DNA from 2 places in the Bacillus safensis genome. Region 1 is predicted to be linked to the other one. Evidence: a T-box and tRNA genes for the amino acid it is inferred to sense, from the RefSeq annotation. Region 1 holds a T-box; the other holds one or more tRNA genes.
What was found. The T-box of region 1 lies ahead of thrS (threonine--tRNA ligase). A T-box ahead of a tRNA ligase gene usually reads a tRNA of that ligase, here a tRNA-Thr.
Positions count from the first base shown of each region.

Region 2: it encodes a tRNA-Thr, which carries the amino acid that the T-box ahead of thrS (threonine--tRNA ligase) is inferred to sense. The anticodon was not compared.

Region 1 covers NZ_CP154909.1:2,540,450-2,549,660, reverse strand. Annotated here, with positions in the region: gene AAYR28_RS13090 (glyceraldehyde-3-phosphate dehydrogenase) at 1-670, shown strand, start outside; gene speD (adenosylmethionine decarboxylase) at 906-1,286, shown strand; gene AAYR28_RS13080 (hypothetical protein) at 1,470-1,856, shown strand; gene nrdR (transcriptional regulator NrdR) at 1,861-2,319, shown strand; gene AAYR28_RS13070 (replication initiation and membrane attachment family protein) at 2,421-3,845, shown strand; gene dnaI (primosomal protein DnaI) at 3,862-4,791, shown strand; gene AAYR28_RS13060 (TVP38/TMEM64 family protein) at 4,825-5,463, shown strand; gene ytxC (putative sporulation protein YtxC) at 5,524-6,393, shown strand; T-box leader at 6,437-6,684, shown strand; gene thrS (threonine--tRNA ligase) at 6,730-8,670, shown strand; gene AAYR28_RS13045 (methyl-accepting chemotaxis protein) at 8,828-9,211, shown strand, end outside.
Region 2 covers NZ_CP154909.1:84,131-93,341, reverse strand. Annotated here, with positions in the region: rRNA gene AAYR28_RS00525 (23S ribosomal RNA) at 1-1,284, opposite strand, end outside; rRNA gene AAYR28_RS00520 (16S ribosomal RNA) at 1,467-3,015, opposite strand; tRNA gene AAYR28_RS00515 (tRNA-Ala) at 3,141-3,216, opposite strand; tRNA gene AAYR28_RS00510 (tRNA-Pro) at 3,225-3,301, opposite strand; tRNA gene AAYR28_RS00505 (tRNA-Arg) at 3,309-3,385, opposite strand; tRNA gene AAYR28_RS00500 (tRNA-Leu) at 3,396-3,481, opposite strand; tRNA gene AAYR28_RS00495 (tRNA-Gly) at 3,494-3,565, opposite strand; tRNA gene AAYR28_RS00490 (tRNA-Leu) at 3,596-3,678, opposite strand; tRNA gene AAYR28_RS00485 (tRNA-Lys) at 3,687-3,762, opposite strand; tRNA gene AAYR28_RS00480 (tRNA-Thr) at 3,800-3,875, opposite strand; tRNA gene AAYR28_RS00475 (tRNA-Val) at 3,909-3,984, opposite strand; rRNA gene rrf (5S ribosomal RNA) at 4,766-4,881, opposite strand; rRNA gene AAYR28_RS00465 (23S ribosomal RNA) at 4,943-7,873, opposite strand; rRNA gene AAYR28_RS00460 (16S ribosomal RNA) at 8,056-9,211, opposite strand, start outside.

The DNA of each region.
Region 1 (9,211 bases):
TCTAACAGCTCCAGGTAAAAATGAAGACATTACGATTGTGATGGGTGTCAATGAGGATGATCTTGATCCTGAAAAGCACGTCATTATTTCAAACGCATCTTGTACAACAAACTGTTTAGCACCAGTTGTGAAACTGTTAGATGATGAATTTGGCATCGACAATGGTTTAATGACAACGGTTCATGCTTATACAAATGATCAAAAAAATATCGATAACCCGCATAAGGATCTGCGCCGGGCAAGAGCATGTGCTCAGTCCATTATTCCAACTACGACGGGTGCCGCTAAAGCGCTTTCTTTAGTGCTTCCGCACATGAAAGGGAAATTACACGGACTTGCACTCCGCGTACCAGTTTCCAATGTGTCGATGGTTGATCTTGTCGTTGACTTGAAAAAAGATGTCACAGCAGAAGAAGTCAATGCAGCCTTCTCGAATGCATCTAAAACATCTCTTGCCGGTATTTTAGATTACACAGATGAGCCGCTTGTCTCTACGGACTTTAACACAAATCCTTATTCAGCAGTCGTTGATGGACTGACAACGATGGTAATGGAAGGGAGAAAAGTGAAAGTTCTTGCATGGTATGACAATGAATGGGGTTATTCATGCCGAGTGGTTGACCTTGTAAAGTTTGTCGGCGCACAGATGAAAGAGCTGTCTGCTGTTTGAAATGAAGAAGACGATCGTCCCTTTTCAAGAAATGAGAGAAAATCCCACTAAAAACACAGCTTGCAAAATGGGTCTAAACAAAGTATACTATTTTTCGTGAACTTCTTGTTCGCAGACTCATTCGGGTATACTTAAAGGGTTAGGACCTCTTAGGACTAACTTTCCCCCGTGGTATATGTCCGGTCCGGCTGCTTAGAACTTCACTCTTTCATTCTTGTTTAAAGGGGGGTCCATGATGGAAACAATCGGACGTCACGTTATCTCCGAGCTATGGGGATGCGACTGTGATAAACTGAACGACATGGATTTTATTGAAAAAACGTTTGTAAATGCAGCTTTGAAATCAGGAGCTGAGGTAAGAGAGGTTGCTTTTCACAAATTTGCACCTCAAGGAGTAAGTGGAGTTGTCATTATTTCTGAATCTCATCTGACAATTCACAGCTTTCCTGAACATGGTTATGCGAGCATAGATGTTTATACTTGCGGTGACCTAGATCCGAATATTGCAGCAGATCATATCGGAGATGAATTAGGTGCTGAAACAAGAGAAAACATCGAAATTCCTCGAGGCATGGGACCTGTACAAGTAAAACAGGCACAAGCCAAAGCACTGTAAACATAAAAAAGATTGCAATGGGAGCTGGCCAAAAGCATTGAATGCCTTTGTGTTATGCTCCTTTTTATATTTTTTTGATAAAAAATCCAACATTCCCCAGCTTGTCTATACTTTTGTTCTAGGAAAACAAAGGTTTTTTTTATAAAATAAAGAAAGAGGCATTATGGCAAAGGGGATACGTGTATGACTTTAAGACAAAAGTTTAAGCGATTCATGTCAAACCATACAGAAACATCTGACGAGCATCCAGTGTCAGAACTGAAAAGCCATTACTACAAATCGACGAATGCACAAGTTTTTCAAGCGGTGGAAACCATTCTTTCCCGAAGCGATTCTTATCAAGTGACATCTGTTTCAGCAGAACGAGGTGAAATCAGCGCAAACATACGATTGCCGAAAAAAGCCTTTCTCGTGGCGACTGTCATTTCAATTCGTCCTTTTGAAACAGCTGTCGATTTTAATGTGACAACAGAAACGGCCCTGCCAACAGATTTCGGCTATAGTCAAAAGACCGTTCTGTCCCTTTATGATGAACTAGACAAACAACTTCCAAGAATAGATCGGAGCTGATGAAATGAAATGTCCCACATGTCAGCACCTTGGCACAAGGGTGCTTGATTCAAGACCAGTAGATGAAGGGAAATCCATCCGTCGTAGAAGAGAGTGCGAAAGCTGCCAATATCGCTTTACGACGTTTGAAAAATTAGAAGAATTACCGCTGATTGTGGTGAAAAAAGAAGGGATTCGAGAAGAATTCAGCCGGGAAAAAATGCTGAGAGGACTCATCAAAGCGTGTGAAAAGCGTCCTGTCGCTTTAAAGCAGCTGGAGGATGTCTGCTTTAATATCGAAAAAGAACTGCGCAATCAAGGCATGTCAGAGGTGAAAAGCGAGCTTGTAGGTGAAATGGTCATGGACGAGCTGGCGAAAATTGATGAAGTGTCTTACGTCAGGTTTGCCTCGGTTTATCGGCAGTTTAAAGACATCAATGTTTTTATTGATGAATTAAAAGATCTATTAAAGAAAGAACGCTAAAAAGAGCTGGAGATTCTTCATGCTCTTTTTCCTGCGTAAAGCGTAAAACGTAAAAAGAGTGTACAATGGAAACAATCGCAATTCATGGGGAGGATCAGCATATGACAGAGCATTGGAAGGAAGTGCTAGCCGTCGATCCGTATGTCGTCAAAAGCGCTTCATTGCTCGGTGACATCGATAGACAGCTCATCACTCTTTTATATCAGCCGCTTATTGGCATGTCCGCTTTCAGCTTATACATGACGCTGTGGGGTGAGCTGGAACAAAATCGTATGTGGGGGAAACCTGCACCTCATCGGCAGCTCATGGTCATGCTGCAGACGAATTTAAATGATATTTTTGAGGAACGTTTAAAGCTTGAAGCGATCGGCTTACTCCGCACATATGAACAGGAAACGGAAGAAGGCAGACTGTTTACATATGAGCTTGTACCGCCGCTAAGACCAGATGAGTTTTTCCAAGATGGTATGCTGAATGTCCTGCTGTACCATCGGGTTGAGAAAGCAAAATATATGCAGCTGCGTGATTATTTCTCCTATCCAGGTGTTCCTGCAGAAGCAAAGAACATTTCACGGTCGTTTGAAGAAGTCTTTCACGTATTGCAGCCAGGCGAGCGCAAGATGACAGAAGAAATTCATCAGGCGTCATCGCTTGATCAAGGCTATGAATATGTGACCGTTGGATCGAGTCAGCCGGCACCGCTCTCAGACGAATCCTTTGATTTCGATCTATTATTAGCAGGTATGTCTGACATGATGATTCCAAGAAAGGCTTTGACAAAGCAGGTAAAAGAAACAATTAAGAAGTTAGCTGTTGTATACGGCATCACCCCGCTTCAAATGCAAAATATTGTAGCAGGTGCATGCGGTTCGGATCAAATGATCTCAACAGAAGAGCTGAGAAAAGCAGCAAGAGACTGGTACCAAATTGAATACAGAGGCGAACAGCCAAAGCTGATTGATCAAAAACAGCCAAGACACTTGCGCCAAGATGCTTCAAAGACGCCGGCGGCTGATACTCCAGATGCAAAATTGATTGAAAAACTGGATCATATTTCGCCTAGAGAGCTGCTAAAAGACATGGCAGATGGTATTGAGCCAACGTATGCCGACTTAAGAATTGTCGAAGATATCATGCTCGAGCAGCAGCTAGAGCCAGGTGTCATGAATGTTCTCATCTACTATACATTACTCAAAACAGATATGAAGCTGTCAAAAACATATATGCAAAAAATCGCCGCTCATTGGGTGAGGAAGAAAATCAAAACCGTAGCAGCGGCCATGAAAATTGCCAAAGAAGAGAACAGACAAATGACAGAGTGGGCGCAGCAGAAAAAGCAGCGCAGCCCATATGGTACAGGAAAAGTTGTCCGGGAAGAGAAACTGCCTGACTGGATGAAAGAAACCGAAACAAAAGAACAGCCGGCAAAAGAGCAAACGGACAATCTGTCTACAGAAGACCTCGAACGAGAAAAAGAAAAACTGTTAGATCAGTTTAAAAATATGAAAAAGTACAATGCACATTAAGGTGAGGTGAGATGGGATGAAACCGATCGGTCGTTCATTTGAACAGCTAAAAGGACGAGTAGATTTTCGCGTGAGATACAATCAGATTAAAGAAAGTGTGTTATCTGATGAAGATGTGAAGGCTTTTTTACAGAAGCATCAAGAAGAGATACATGAAGACATGATCAATCGCAGCTTGAACCGGCTCTTTGAATATGTGCAGCAGTCGAAGGGCTGCTCTTACTGCTTAGATGACGAAAACGTTAATGCGATTTTAGATGGGTATCACCCGAAGCTTGTGATCAAAGGTCAGAGTATTGATATTGAATATTCTCCTTGCCCAGTCAAGCTGCGGCTCGATAGACAGAAGAAACAGCAAGAGCTGATGAAAAGCATGTATATTCCGCAAAATGTCCTTCAAGCGACGTTCGCTGATCTGAACGTTGTGGGGAGACAAGAGGTCATTCAAAAAGTAGGTCAATTCCTCCAAAGCTATGATGAGACTGGAAAAGGAAAAGGCTTGTATTTACACGGAAAGTTTGGAGTAGGAAAAACGTATATACTGGCAGCTATTGCGCAGCAGCTAGCGGAGAAAGAATACCCATCTCTCCTTGTTTACGTGCCTGAATTTGTAAGAGAGTTAAAAAATTCATTAGCCGATCATACGCTAGAAGAAAAGCTGAATATGGTCAAGTCCACTCCTATTTTAATGCTTGATGATATTGGGGCAGAATCGATGACAAGCTGGGTGCGGGATGAACTGCTCGGTACGATCTTACAATACCGTATGGCAGAGCAGCTGCCGACATTTTTCTCTTCTAATTTCTCACCAAACGAGCTGAAGCATCACTTTACGTACTCACAGCGGGGAGAAAAAGAAGAGGTCAAAGCCGCTCGTTTAATGGAACGGATTCTCTATTTAGCAGAGCCAGTGTTGCTCGAAGGAGAAAACCGCCGTCATTTATAAAAGCGTATGTCACCTGAAGGAGGAGCAAATGAAATGAACAAAAGAAAATGGCTGCTTTTTCTTGTGATTGGCATTCTTGCTGCTGCGCTGTGGTGGCTGAATAAACAGCATCTTCAGCTGGCGCCAAAAGATGTGAAGAATTGGGTGCTTCAATTTGGAATGCTGGCTCCCTTTGTTTTTCTTTTCTTATCTCTTTTCCGCCCGTTTGTTCTCGTCCCGATTACGGTCTTTTCTTTGGCGGCAGGTTTGGCATTCGGCAGTGTCCTTGGGACGATTTATGCCCTCATTGGAGCGACAGCCGGGGCAACAGGCTCTTTCATGATTGCTTCAACCTTTCGTGCAAAAAAGAAGGAAACGGAATCAAACAGCCGAAAGCTGAAAGCGGTGACGTCCCGCATTCAGGAGCATGGATTTCTTTATATTTTGTTATTGCGTATTGCACCGATTCACTTTGATTTTGTCAGCTATGCGGCAGCTGCTTCACGTGCAAATTATCGTGCATTTGTGACAGCCACCTTTTTAGGCTTAATACCGGGGACAATTGCGTTAAATGTTCTCGGCTCAAGCTTTGTCAGCGGAAATTATGCCGCCTTAGTGGTTGTTTGTTTGATTTATTTGATCTTTATCTCTGTTCCACTCATTTTAAAAAGAAAGATGCCTGATTTATTTTAGGCGTCTATTTTTTATGTTCCCCCCATATATATGTAACAGATGTCGTTAGGGGGGACAAACATGCTTGAAATAATCTTTGAAGATGAATATGATACCGCCGCTTTTTTACATCTTGCTGAACACTTAGACAGTCGGCATCACATGTCAATTCAACAAGGGAAAGACCGGCTTCTCATAGAGGCGAAGGAATCCGAAGAAGCACTTGAGCACATTGTGCGGCCATTACTGGTTCACTTTTTTTTGGAATGCAAAGAAAATGAGCGCATGCGCAGCATCCTTGAAAACACCTATTTGTTTAAAGATCCTGAAGAGCAGCACCAAATTCTTTCCATCGCACACAGTATCATGAACGGGGACTTAGATGATATTCCCGGCATTCAGCAAGACCCGTCAAGAGAAGCCCTTTTAAGAAAGGAGCTTGAAGCGATTTCTTTACAGCAAGGCGTTTTTTCAATTGGTTCATTTATGACATTTAGACTGTCAGAGTATGACCGAAGGCTGAAGAACTATGTTGAAGTGTCCATTGAAGAATACAAAATGGAGCAAGAGTATCAAAATTTCATTCAATCACTTCGAGACTATGTGATGGCAAGAGAGCCTAGGCTCGAAAAAGTACATGTTGTGCATCAGGACCGCCTGGTGATTTGGGAATTTCGCTACGCTTCTGAGCGTGATCAAAAACAATACATAGACAGACAGTTTGTAAGAGAGCATCCAATGTATATTGATTCGCAGCTGATTGCACCGCTTGTCTCCATTGCACCGCAAAAAATTGACCTATTTACAAATGATACAGGTCACTCGATGGTGCAAACCATTCAAAATATTTTTCAAGAAAGGGTCGAGGTGTTCCCGTCTCATTCATTCCAAGAGCAGAATGTTCAATTTGTACATGCTCATTTCAACAAGAAAAGTGAAAAGCTTTCTTGATTTTCACGAAAAAACGTTTTATAATACGGTGTAACTTCATACAGAGACCGTATTGATAAGGACATGAACAAATGAACACCCGCTTAAAGAGAGGGAAGCCGCGGCTGAAAGCTTCCTAGCAGAGGACCATTTGCTTTACCACCTTTGAACATCAGCTGTGAACTTTTTAGTAATGGCTGACGGGAATTCCCGTTATCGAACCGCAAGCCGTATTTGCTTATGAAAAAGCAAGCTGCAAATACGGGAAAAAGGGTGGAACCACGATTCCGTTTATTCAACCTCGTCCCTTTCCAGGGGGCGGGGTTTTTATATTGCCAAAAAAAGGAGTGACCAGAGATGTCAGAACAAATTCAACTTACATTTCCAGATGGAGCAGTCAAGGAGTTTGACAAAACAGCTACAACAGAAGACATCGCGGCATCAATTAGCCCGGGCCTAAAGAAAAAAGCACTTGCCGGTAAATTGAACGGTAAAGAAATAGATCTGCGTACGCCGCTATTAGAAAGTGGAACAATCGAGATCATCACAGATAAAAGTGAAGAAGCACTCGACATTATGCGCCACAGCACAGCTCATTTGCTAGCGCAGGCGATCAAACGTCTGTATGGAAAAGAGCATCACGTTCAGTTTGGCGTAGGTCCTGTCATCGAAAATGGCTTCTACTACGATGTGGACATCGATGTTGCAATCACACCTGAAGACTTACCAAAGATTGAAAAAGAAATGAAGAAAATCATTAACAGCAATCTGCCAATTGAGCGAATTGAAGTATCAAGAGAAGAAGCGAAAAAGCGCTTTGAAGCGATTGGTGATGAATTAAAGCTTGAACTGTTAGAGGCGATTCCAGAAGGTGAAGCTGTGACGATTTATGAGCAGGGGGAATTCTTTGACCTCTGCCGCGGGATTCATTTGCCGTCTACAGGAAAAATCAAAGAGTTTAAACTGTTAAGCCTTGCCGGTGCATACTGGAGAGGCGACAGTAACAACCAAATGCTTCAGCGTATTTACGGAACAGCTTTCTTCAGCAAAGAAGATTTAAATGAGCACTTACGTCTGCTGGAAGAAGCGAAAGAACGCGATCACCGTAAGCTTGGAAAAGAGCTGAAACTGTTTGCGAATTCTCAAAAGGTTGGTCAAGGACTTCCGCTTTGGCTGCCAAAAGGCGCTACAATCCGCCGCGTCATTGAGCGTTACATTGTCGATAAAGAAGTGCGTCTTGGCTATGAACATGTGTACACACCAGTTCTTGCAAGTGTTGAATTGTATAAAACATCAGGACACTGGGCGCATTATCAAGAAGACATGTTCCCAGTAATGGAAATGGACAACGAAGATCTTGTTCTTCGTCCGATGAACTGTCCGCACCATATGATGATTTACAAAAACGAGCCGCACAGCTATCGCGAATTGCCAATTCGTATTGCAGAGCTTGGTACAATGCACCGCTATGAAATGTCAGGTGCCTTATCCGGCCTTCAGCGTGTTCGCGGTATGACATTAAACGATGCACACATCTTTGTTCGTCCAGATCAAATCAAAGACGAGTTCATCCGTACAGTTCGTTTAATTGAAGAAGTGTATCAAGACTTTGGCTTGAATGACTACACATTCCGCTTATCTTATCGTGATCCAGAAGATACTGAGAAGTATTTCGATGACGATGCGATGTGGAATAAAGCACAATCGATGCTGAAGGATGCAATGGACGAGCTTGGTCACGACTACTATGAAGCAGAAGGCGAAGCGGCATTTTATGGGCCGAAGCTTGATGTACAAGTGAAGACAGCTCTTGGAAAAGAAGAGACATTATCCACTGTACAGCTTGATTTCTTACTTCCAGAACGCTTTGATCTCACATATATCGGAGAAGATGGAAAGCACCATCGTCCAGTCGTGATTCATAGAGGCGTTGTTTCTACAATGGAACGTTTCGTTGCCTTCTTAATTGAAGAATACAAAGGAGCCCTTCCAACATGGCTGGCACCTGTACAATTCCAAGTCATCCCAGTTTCACCGTCTGTTCATTTAGACTATGCGAAAAAAGTACAAGAACGTTTGCAGCTTAAAGGTCTTCGTGTAGAGCTTGACAGCCGCGATGAAAAAATTGGGTACAAAATTAGAGAAGCGCAAATGCAAAAGATTCCGTACATGCTTGTCGTCGGAGATCAAGAAGCAGAAAATGGCGCTGTCAATGTAAGAAAGTACGGGGAACAAGATTCAGAAACAATGGATCTTGAAGCCTTTGTGAAACATGCAGTAGCAGAAGCAAAGAAATAATAAGCACAGCCAGTGATTCTCTTTAGGTCACTGGCTTTTTTCTTTTTGGAAAACACCTCCACTAGTGATCCAATTCCTAAAAAGAGACGTTTAGATAGTACAAAAGTAAGGGTAAGTATGTACTATTGGTTCGAGACAAATTGGGGGAATGAAAGCGATGATGCAAACAACAAACAATTTATCGTCACATGTATTGGAGCAATCAGCTGTTCTTCGTGCATTAGAGCACTCGCTGGCAATGATTGAATTTAATGTGACAGGTGAAGTTCTATGGGTGAACAATATTTTTGCAAAAGCCATGGGATATTCTAAAGAAGAGATGATCGGTCTTCAACATAGACAGTTCTGTCCTCCGCATATTACAGAACACACGAGCTATCACATGTTTTGGAAGCGTTTGAGAGAAGGTCAAGTTTTTCAAGAAAAAGTGCAGCGGATCACGAAAAACGGCAGCAGCTTATGGCTTGAAGCGACATATTCACCTGTTCGAGATGAAGAAGGAACTGTAGTAGGTGTTGTGAAAGTGGCGACAGATATTACG
Region 2 (9,211 bases), 1.2 Mb from region 1:
AAGCGCTCCACCAGTCCTTCCGGTCTGGCTTCACAGCCCTTAGAACGCTCTCCTACCACTGTTCGTAAGAACAGTCCGCAGCTTCGGTGATACGTTTAGCCCCGGTACATTTTCGGCGCAGAGTCACTCGACCAGTGAGCTATTACGCACTCTTTAAATGGTGGCTGCTTCTAAGCCAACATCCTGGTTGTCTAAGCAACTCCACATCCTTTTCCACTTAACGTATACTTTGGGACCTTAGCTGGCGGTCTGGGCTGTTTCCCTTTCGACTACGGATCTTATCACTCGCAGTCTGACTCCCAAGGATAAGTCATCGGCATTCGGAGTTTGACTGAATTCGGTAACCCGGTAGGGGCCCCTAGTCCAATCAGTGCTCTACCTCCGAGACTCTTACCTTGAGGCTAGCCCTAAAGCTATTTCGGAGAGAACCAGCTATCTCCAGGTTCGATTGGCATTTCACCCCTACCCACACCTCATCCCCGCACTTTTCAACGTGCGTGGGTTCGGGCCTCCATTCAGTGTTACCTGAACTTCACCCTGGACATGGGTAGATCACCTGGTTTCGGGTCTACGACCACGTACTCATGCGCCCTATTCAGACTCGCTTTCGCTGCGGCTCCGCATCTTCTGCTTAACCTTGCACGGGATCGTAACTCGCCGGTTCATTCTACAAAAGGCACGCCATCACCCGTTAACGGGCTCTGACTACTTGTAGGCACACGGTTTCAGGATCTATTTCACTCCCCTTCCGGGGTGCTTTTCACCTTTCCCTCACGGTACTGGTTCACTATCGGTCACTAGGGAGTATTTAGCCTTGGGAGATGGTCCTCCCGGATTCCGACGGAATTTCACGTGTTCCGCCGTACTCAGGATCCACTCTGGAGAGAACAACATTTCAGTTACAGGGCTGTTACCTTCTTTGGCGGGCCTTTCCAGACCTCTTCGCTTATATCGTTCCTTTGTAACTCCGTATAGAGTGTCCTACAACCCCAAGAGGCAAGCCTCTTGGTTTGGGCTGTTCCCGTTTCGCTCGCCGCTACTCAGGGAATCGCATTTGCTTTCTCTTCCTCCGGGTACTTAGATGTTTCAGTTCCCCGGGTATGCCTTCTCATACTCTATGTATTCAAGTATGGATACTACTCCATTACGAGCAGTGGGTTTCCCCATTCGGAAATCTCCGGATCAAAGCTTGCTTACAGCTCCCCGAAGCATATCGGTGTTCGTCCCGTCCTTCATCGGCTCCTAGTGCCAAGGCATCCACCGTGCGCCCTTTCTAACTTAACCATTTCTTACTTTAGAAAGAATCACTATGTGTGATGAACTTTGCATTGCATTCAATGTGAATGTATTACTTATTGTTATCTAGTTTTCAAAGAACAATCCTGTCTCGCTAGAGACATGTTTTGAAGGAATGATCCTTCAAAACTAAACAAGACGAAAACGTACGCTGCTCCATATATCCTTAGAAAGGAGGTGATCCAGCCGCACCTTCCGATACGGCTACCTTGTTACGACTTCACCCCAATCATCTGCCCCACCTTCGGCGGCTGGCTCCATAAAGGTTACCTCACCGACTTCGGGTGTTGCAAACTCTCGTGGTGTGACGGGCGGTGTGTACAAGGCCCGGGAACGTATTCACCGCGGCATGCTGATCCGCGATTACTAGCGATTCCAGCTTCACGCAGTCGAGTTGCAGACTGCGATCCGAACTGAGAACAGATTTATGGGATTGGCTAAACCTTGCGGTCTTGCAGCCCTTTGTTCTGTCCATTGTAGCACGTGTGTAGCCCAGGTCATAAGGGGCATGATGATTTGACGTCATCCCCACCTTCCTCCGGTTTGTCACCGGCAGTCACCTTAGAGTGCCCAACTGAATGCTGGCAACTAAGATCAAGGGTTGCGCTCGTTGCGGGACTTAACCCAACATCTCACGACACGAGCTGACGACAACCATGCACCACCTGTCACTCTGTCCCCGAAGGGAAAGCCCTATCTCTAGGGTTGTCAGAGGATGTCAAGACCTGGTAAGGTTCTTCGCGTTGCTTCGAATTAAACCACATGCTCCACCGCTTGTGCGGGCCCCCGTCAATTCCTTTGAGTTTCAGTCTTGCGACCGTACTCCCCAGGCGGAGTGCTTAATGCGTTAGCTGCAGCACTAAGGGGCGGAAACCCCCTAACACTTAGCACTCATCGTTTACGGCGTGGACTACCAGGGTATCTAATCCTGTTCGCTCCCCACGCTTTCGCTCCTCAGCGTCAGTTACAGACCAGAGAGTCGCCTTCGCCACTGGTGTTCCTCCACATCTCTACGCATTTCACCGCTACACGTGGAATTCCACTCTCCTCTTCTGCACTCAAGTTTCCCAGTTTCCAATGACCCTCCCCGGTTGAGCCGGGGGCTTTCACATCAGACTTAAGAAACCGCCTGCGAGCCCTTTACGCCCAATAATTCCGGACAACGCTTGCCACCTACGTATTACCGCGGCTGCTGGCACGTAGTTAGCCGTGGCTTTCTGGTTAGGTACCGTCAAGGTGCGAGCAGTTACTCTGGCACTTGTTCTTCCCTAACAACAGAGCTTTACGATCCGAAAACCTTCATCACTCACGCGGCGTTGCTCCGTCAGACTTTCGTCCATTGCGGAAGATTCCCTACTGCTGCCTCCCGTAGGAGTCTGGGCCGTGTCTCAGTCCCAGTGTGGCCGATCACCCTCTCAGGTCGGCTACGCATCGTCGCCTTGGTGAGCCATTACCCCACCAACTAGCTAATGCGCCGCGGGTCCATCTGTAAGTGACAGCCGAAACCGTCTTTCATCCTTGAACCATGCGGTTCAAGGAACTATCCGGTATTAGCTCCGGTTTCCCGGAGTTATCCCAGTCTTACAGGCAGGTTACCCACGTGTTACTCACCCGTCCGCCGCTAACATCCGGGAGCAAGCTCCCTTCTGTCCGCTCGACTTGCATGTATTAGGCACGCCGCCAGCGTTCGTCCTGAGCCAGGATCAAACTCTCCGAAAAAATACAAAACCGAAGTTTTGCTTTTCGCCAGTTTGACTGACTACCTATGAAGTTTCATAGGATTTTTTTATAAAAACTCGAATTAACAGGTACGTTTTGTCTTGTTTAGTTTTCAAAGATCATATTGGTGGAGCCTAGCGGGATCGAACCGCTGACCTCCTGCGTGCAAGGCAGGCGCTCTCCCAGCTGAGCTAAGGCCCCATAAAAGATGGTCGGGAAGACAGGATTCGAACCTGCGACCCCTTGGTCCCAAACCAAGTGCTCTACCAAGCTGAGCTACTTCCCGATCTTAATGGCGCGCCCGAGAGGAGTCGAACCCCTAACCTTTTGATCCGTAGTCAAACGCTCTATCCAATTGAGCTACGGGCGCTTATTTATAATGCCGAGGGCCGGACTTGAACCGGCACGGTAGTCACCTACCGCAGGATTTTAAGTCCTGTGTGTCTGCCAATTCCACCACCCCGGCGTGGATGGTATAAGCGGAAGACGGGATTCGAACCCGCGACCCCCACCTTGGCAAGGTGGTGTTCTACCACTGAACTACTTCCGCATTACAGGATTTCTTTATTTTATTTGGCAATGCGGGTGAAGGGACTTGAACCCCCACGTCATAAAGACACTAGATCCTAAGTCTAGCGCGTCTGCCAATTCCGCCACACCCGCATGAAACATGGTGAGCCATGAAGGACTCGAACCTTCGACCCTCTGATTAAAAGTCAGATGCTCTACCAACTGAGCTAATGGCTCGCTTTAAAAACGACTTGTCTATCTTACCATATGAAAGTGGTGCCGGCAAGAGGACTTGAACCCCCAACCTACTGATTACAAGTCAGTTGCTCTACCAGTTGAGCTACACCGGCTTTATCTATCCTAACATTATGTAAGAATAAATATGGTGGAGGATGACGGGCTCGAACCGCCGACCCTCTGCTTGTAAGGCAGATGCTCTCCCAGCTGAGCTAATCCTCCATATTGTGTCGTTTCGAAGTGTCTCTCGATCTGACAAATAGTATTATATAACGATAAGATATTGTTTGTAAAGACTTTTTTAAAATAATTTTTGAATTTATTTTAAAGCTGTTTTTTCACCTTTTCGTTAAGGCACCTAAAGAATTTTACCACTTGTCTCATCATTTTAAAAGCCTTTTTTTCATTTTTTTATGTTTTTTTGTTAAAAAGAGCGCTTATATGGCTCTATCATTGCAAATACAGCAATTTCGAAGCTTTCATATCCTTGTTTTATTTCATATATCTCTGGATAAAAAACATCCAAAAAAGAAATTCTATTATTATTTTATTTTTCTGAGAAATCTTTTTTGCCTAAAAAAGTGTAAAAATAATTACTGGTCTTTACTATTTTTCAACAAATCGTTTCACATTAATTTTTCTGCTGCTTCAAACACTCAACAGTCTTATCATCGATATAAAGTTTTACCAGGAGAATTAATATTAGTATTGTTTCTTTCTCCTTTTAAGTTAAAAATTTAGCAATAGCTGACTATCCCCTTTGGGGTGAGGGTGCCTTTCTATCTCGTGACCCTGTACATCACCTCTTTACGTCTATTTAGTCCAAGGAGAGGTTTTCTATGCTTTTAATGACCCTTGATAATTTGAGCTGCTGGTTCATATGATGACTGAAGTGTTAAATTGAAGGAACAACGTATTCTCACTTTACGAACCTATTATATAGAAGCAAGTCATTCAAAAACACAAAAAAGACCAGTTCCGACTGGAACTGATCCTAATAGAAGCTTGGCGGCGTCCTACTCTCACAGGGGGAAACCCCCAACTACCATCGGCGCTGAAGAGCTTAACTTCCGTGTTCGGTATGGGAACGGGTGTGACCTCTTCGCTATCGCCACCAAACCTGATGGAGAGAATGTTCTCTCAAAACTAAATAACAATGTTCAAACTTCACATTAGAATATAGGTTAAGTCCTCGATCTATTAGTATCTGTCAGCTCCACGTGTCACCACGCTTCCACCTCAGACCTATCAACCTGATCATCTTTCAGGGATCTTACTTCCTTGCGGAATGGGAAATCTCATCTTGAGGGGGGCTTCATGCTTAGATGCTTTCAGCACTTATCCCGTCCGCACATAGCTACCCAGCGATGCCCTTGGCAGAACAACTGGTACACCAGCGGTGCGTCCATCCCGGTCCTCTCGTACTAAGGACAGCTCCTCTCAAATTTCCTGCGCCCGCGACGGATAGGGACCGAACTGTCTCACGACGTTCTGAACCCAGCTCGCGTACCGCTTTAATGGGCGAACAGCCCAACCCTTGGGACCGACTACAGCCCCAGGATGCGATGAGCCGACATCGAGGTGCCAAACCTCCCCGTCGATGTGGACTCTTGGGGGAGATAAGCCTGTTATCCCCGGGGTAGCTTTTATCCGTTGAGCGATGGCCCTTCCATGCGGAACCACCGGATCACTAAGCCCGACTTTCGTCCCTGCTCGACTTGTAGGTCTCGCAGTCAAGCTCCCTTGTGCCTTTACACTCTGCGAATGATTTCCAACCATTCTGAGGGAACCTTTGGGCGCCTCCGTTACATTTTAGGAGGCGACCGCCCCAGTCAAACTGCCCACCTGACACTGTCTCCCTGCCCGATAAGGGCAGCGGGTTAGAAGGTCAATACAGCCAGGGTAGTATCCCACCGATGCCTCCACCGAAGCTAGCGCTCCGGTTTCCAAGGCTCCTACCTATCCTGTACAAGCTGTACCAACATTCAATATCAGGCTGCAGTAAAGCTCCACGGGGTCTTTCCGTCCTGTCGCGGGTAACCTGCATCTTCACAGGTACTATAATTTCACCGAGTCTCTCGTTGAGACAGTGCCCAGATCGTTGCGCCTTTCGTGCGGGTCGGAACTTACCCGACAAGGAATTTCGCTACCTTAGGACCGTTATAGTTACGGCCGCCGTTTACTGGGGCTTCAATTCGCACCTTCGCTTACGCTAAGCGCTCCTCTTAACCTTCCAGCACCGGGCAGGCGTCAGCCCCTATACTTCGCCTTACGGCTTCGCAGAGACCTGTGTTTTTGCTAAACAGTCGCCTGGGCCTATTCACTGCGGCTTCTCGGGGCTTTAACACCCTAAGAAGCACCCCTTCTCCCGAAGTTACGGGGTCATTTTGCCGAGTTCCTTAACGAGAGTTCTCTCGATCACCTTAGGATTCTCTCCTCGCCTACCTGTGTCGGTTTGCGGTACGGGCACCTCTCACCTCGCTAGAGGCTTTTCTTGGCAGTGTGGAATCAGGAACTTCGCTACTAAATTTCGCTCGCCATCACAGCTCAGCCTTTACGGGAAACGGATTTGCCTATTTCCCAGCCTAACTGCTTGGACGCGGATATCCAATACCGCGCTTACCCTATCCTCCTGCGTCCCCCCATTGCTCAAATGGTGAGGAGGTGGTACAGGAATATCAACCTGTTGTCCATCGCCTACGCCTTTCGGCCTCGGCTTAGGTCCCGACTAACCCTGAGCGGACGAGCCTTCCTCAGGAAACCTTAGGCATTCGGTGGACGGGATTCTCACCCGTCTTTCGCTACTCATACCGGCATTCTCACTTCTAAGCGCTCCACCAGTCCTTCCGGTCTGGCTTCACAGCCCTTAGAACGCTCTCCTACCACTGTTCGTAAGAACAGTCCGCAGCTTCGGTGATACGTTTAGCCCCGGTACATTTTCGGCGCAGAGTCACTCGACCAGTGAGCTATTACGCACTCTTTAAATGGTGGCTGCTTCTAAGCCAACATCCTGGTTGTCTAAGCAACTCCACATCCTTTTCCACTTAACGTATACTTTGGGACCTTAGCTGGCGGTCTGGGCTGTTTCCCTTTCGACTACGGATCTTATCACTCGCAGTCTGACTCCCAAGGATAAGTCATCGGCATTCGGAGTTTGACTGAATTCGGTAACCCGGTAGGGGCCCCTAGTCCAATCAGTGCTCTACCTCCGAGACTCTTACCTTGAGGCTAGCCCTAAAGCTATTTCGGAGAGAACCAGCTATCTCCAGGTTCGATTGGCATTTCACCCCTACCCACACCTCATCCCCGCACTTTTCAACGTGCGTGGGTTCGGGCCTCCATTCAGTGTTACCTGAACTTCACCCTGGACATGGGTAGATCACCTGGTTTCGGGTCTACGACCACGTACTCATGCGCCCTATTCAGACTCGCTTTCGCTGCGGCTCCGCATCTTCTGCTTAACCTTGCACGGGATCGTAACTCGCCGGTTCATTCTACAAAAGGCACGCCATCACCCGTTAACGGGCTCTGACTACTTGTAGGCACACGGTTTCAGGATCTATTTCACTCCCCTTCCGGGGTGCTTTTCACCTTTCCCTCACGGTACTGGTTCACTATCGGTCACTAGGGAGTATTTAGCCTTGGGAGATGGTCCTCCCGGATTCCGACGGAATTTCACGTGTTCCGCCGTACTCAGGATCCACTCTGGAGAGAACAACATTTCAGTTACAGGGCTGTTACCTTCTTTGGCGGGCCTTTCCAGACCTCTTCGCTTATATCGTTCCTTTGTAACTCCGTATAGAGTGTCCTACAACCCCAAGAGGCAAGCCTCTTGGTTTGGGCTGTTCCCGTTTCGCTCGCCGCTACTCAGGGAATCGCATTTGCTTTCTCTTCCTCCGGGTACTTAGATGTTTCAGTTCCCCGGGTATGCCTTCTCATACTCTATGTATTCAAGTATGGATACTACTCCATTACGAGCAGTGGGTTTCCCCATTCGGAAATCTCCGGATCAAAGCTTGCTTACAGCTCCCCGAAGCATATCGGTGTTCGTCCCGTCCTTCATCGGCTCCTAGTGCCAAGGCATCCACCGTGCGCCCTTTCTAACTTAACCATTTCTTACTTTAGAAAGAATCACTATGTGTGATGAACTTTGCATTGCATTCAATGTGAATGTATTACTTATTGTTATCTAGTTTTCAAAGAACAATCCTGTCTCGCTAGAGACATGTTTTGAAGGAATGATCCTTCAAAACTAAACAAGACGAAAACGTACGCTGCTCCATATATCCTTAGAAAGGAGGTGATCCAGCCGCACCTTCCGATACGGCTACCTTGTTACGACTTCACCCCAATCATCTGCCCCACCTTCGGCGGCTGGCTCCATAAAGGTTACCTCACCGACTTCGGGTGTTGCAAACTCTCGTGGTGTGACGGGCGGTGTGTACAAGGCCCGGGAACGTATTCACCGCGGCATGCTGATCCGCGATTACTAGCGATTCCAGCTTCACGCAGTCGAGTTGCAGACTGCGATCCGAACTGAGAACAGATTTATGGGATTGGCTAAACCTTGCGGTCTTGCAGCCCTTTGTTCTGTCCATTGTAGCACGTGTGTAGCCCAGGTCATAAGGGGCATGATGATTTGACGTCATCCCCACCTTCCTCCGGTTTGTCACCGGCAGTCACCTTAGAGTGCCCAACTGAATGCTGGCAACTAAGATCAAGGGTTGCGCTCGTTGCGGGACTTAACCCAACATCTCACGACACGAGCTGACGACAACCATGCACCACCTGTCACTCTGTCCCCGAAGGGAAAGCCCTATCTCTAGGGTTGTCAGAGGATGTCAAGACCTGGTAAGGTTCTTCGCGTTGCTTCGAATTAAACCACATGCTCCACCGCTTGTGCGGGCCCCCGTCAATTCCTTTGAGTTTCAGTCTTGCGACCGTACTCCCCAGGCGGAGTGCTTAATGCGTTAGCTGCAGCACTAAGGGGCGGAAACCCCCTAACACTTAGCACTCATCGTTTACGGCGTGGACTACCAGGGTATCTAATCCTGTTCGCTCCCCACGCTTTCGCTCCTCAGCGTCAGTTACAGACCAGAGAGTCGCCTTCGCCACTGGTGTTCCTCCACATCTCTACGCATTTCACCGCTACACGTGGAATTCCACTCTCCTCTTCTGCACTCAAGTTTCCCAGTTTCCAATGACCCTCCCCGGTTGAGCCGGGGGCTTTCACATCAGACTTAAGAAACCGCCTGCGAGCCCTTTACGCCCAATAATTCCGGACAACGCTTGCCACCTACGTATTACCGCGGCTGCTGGCACGTAGTTAGCCGTGGCTTTCTGGTTAGGTACCGTCAAGGTGCGAGCAGTTACTCTCGCACTTGTTCTTCCCTAACAACAGAGCTTTACGATCCGAAAACCTTCATCACTCACGCGGCGTTGCTCCGTC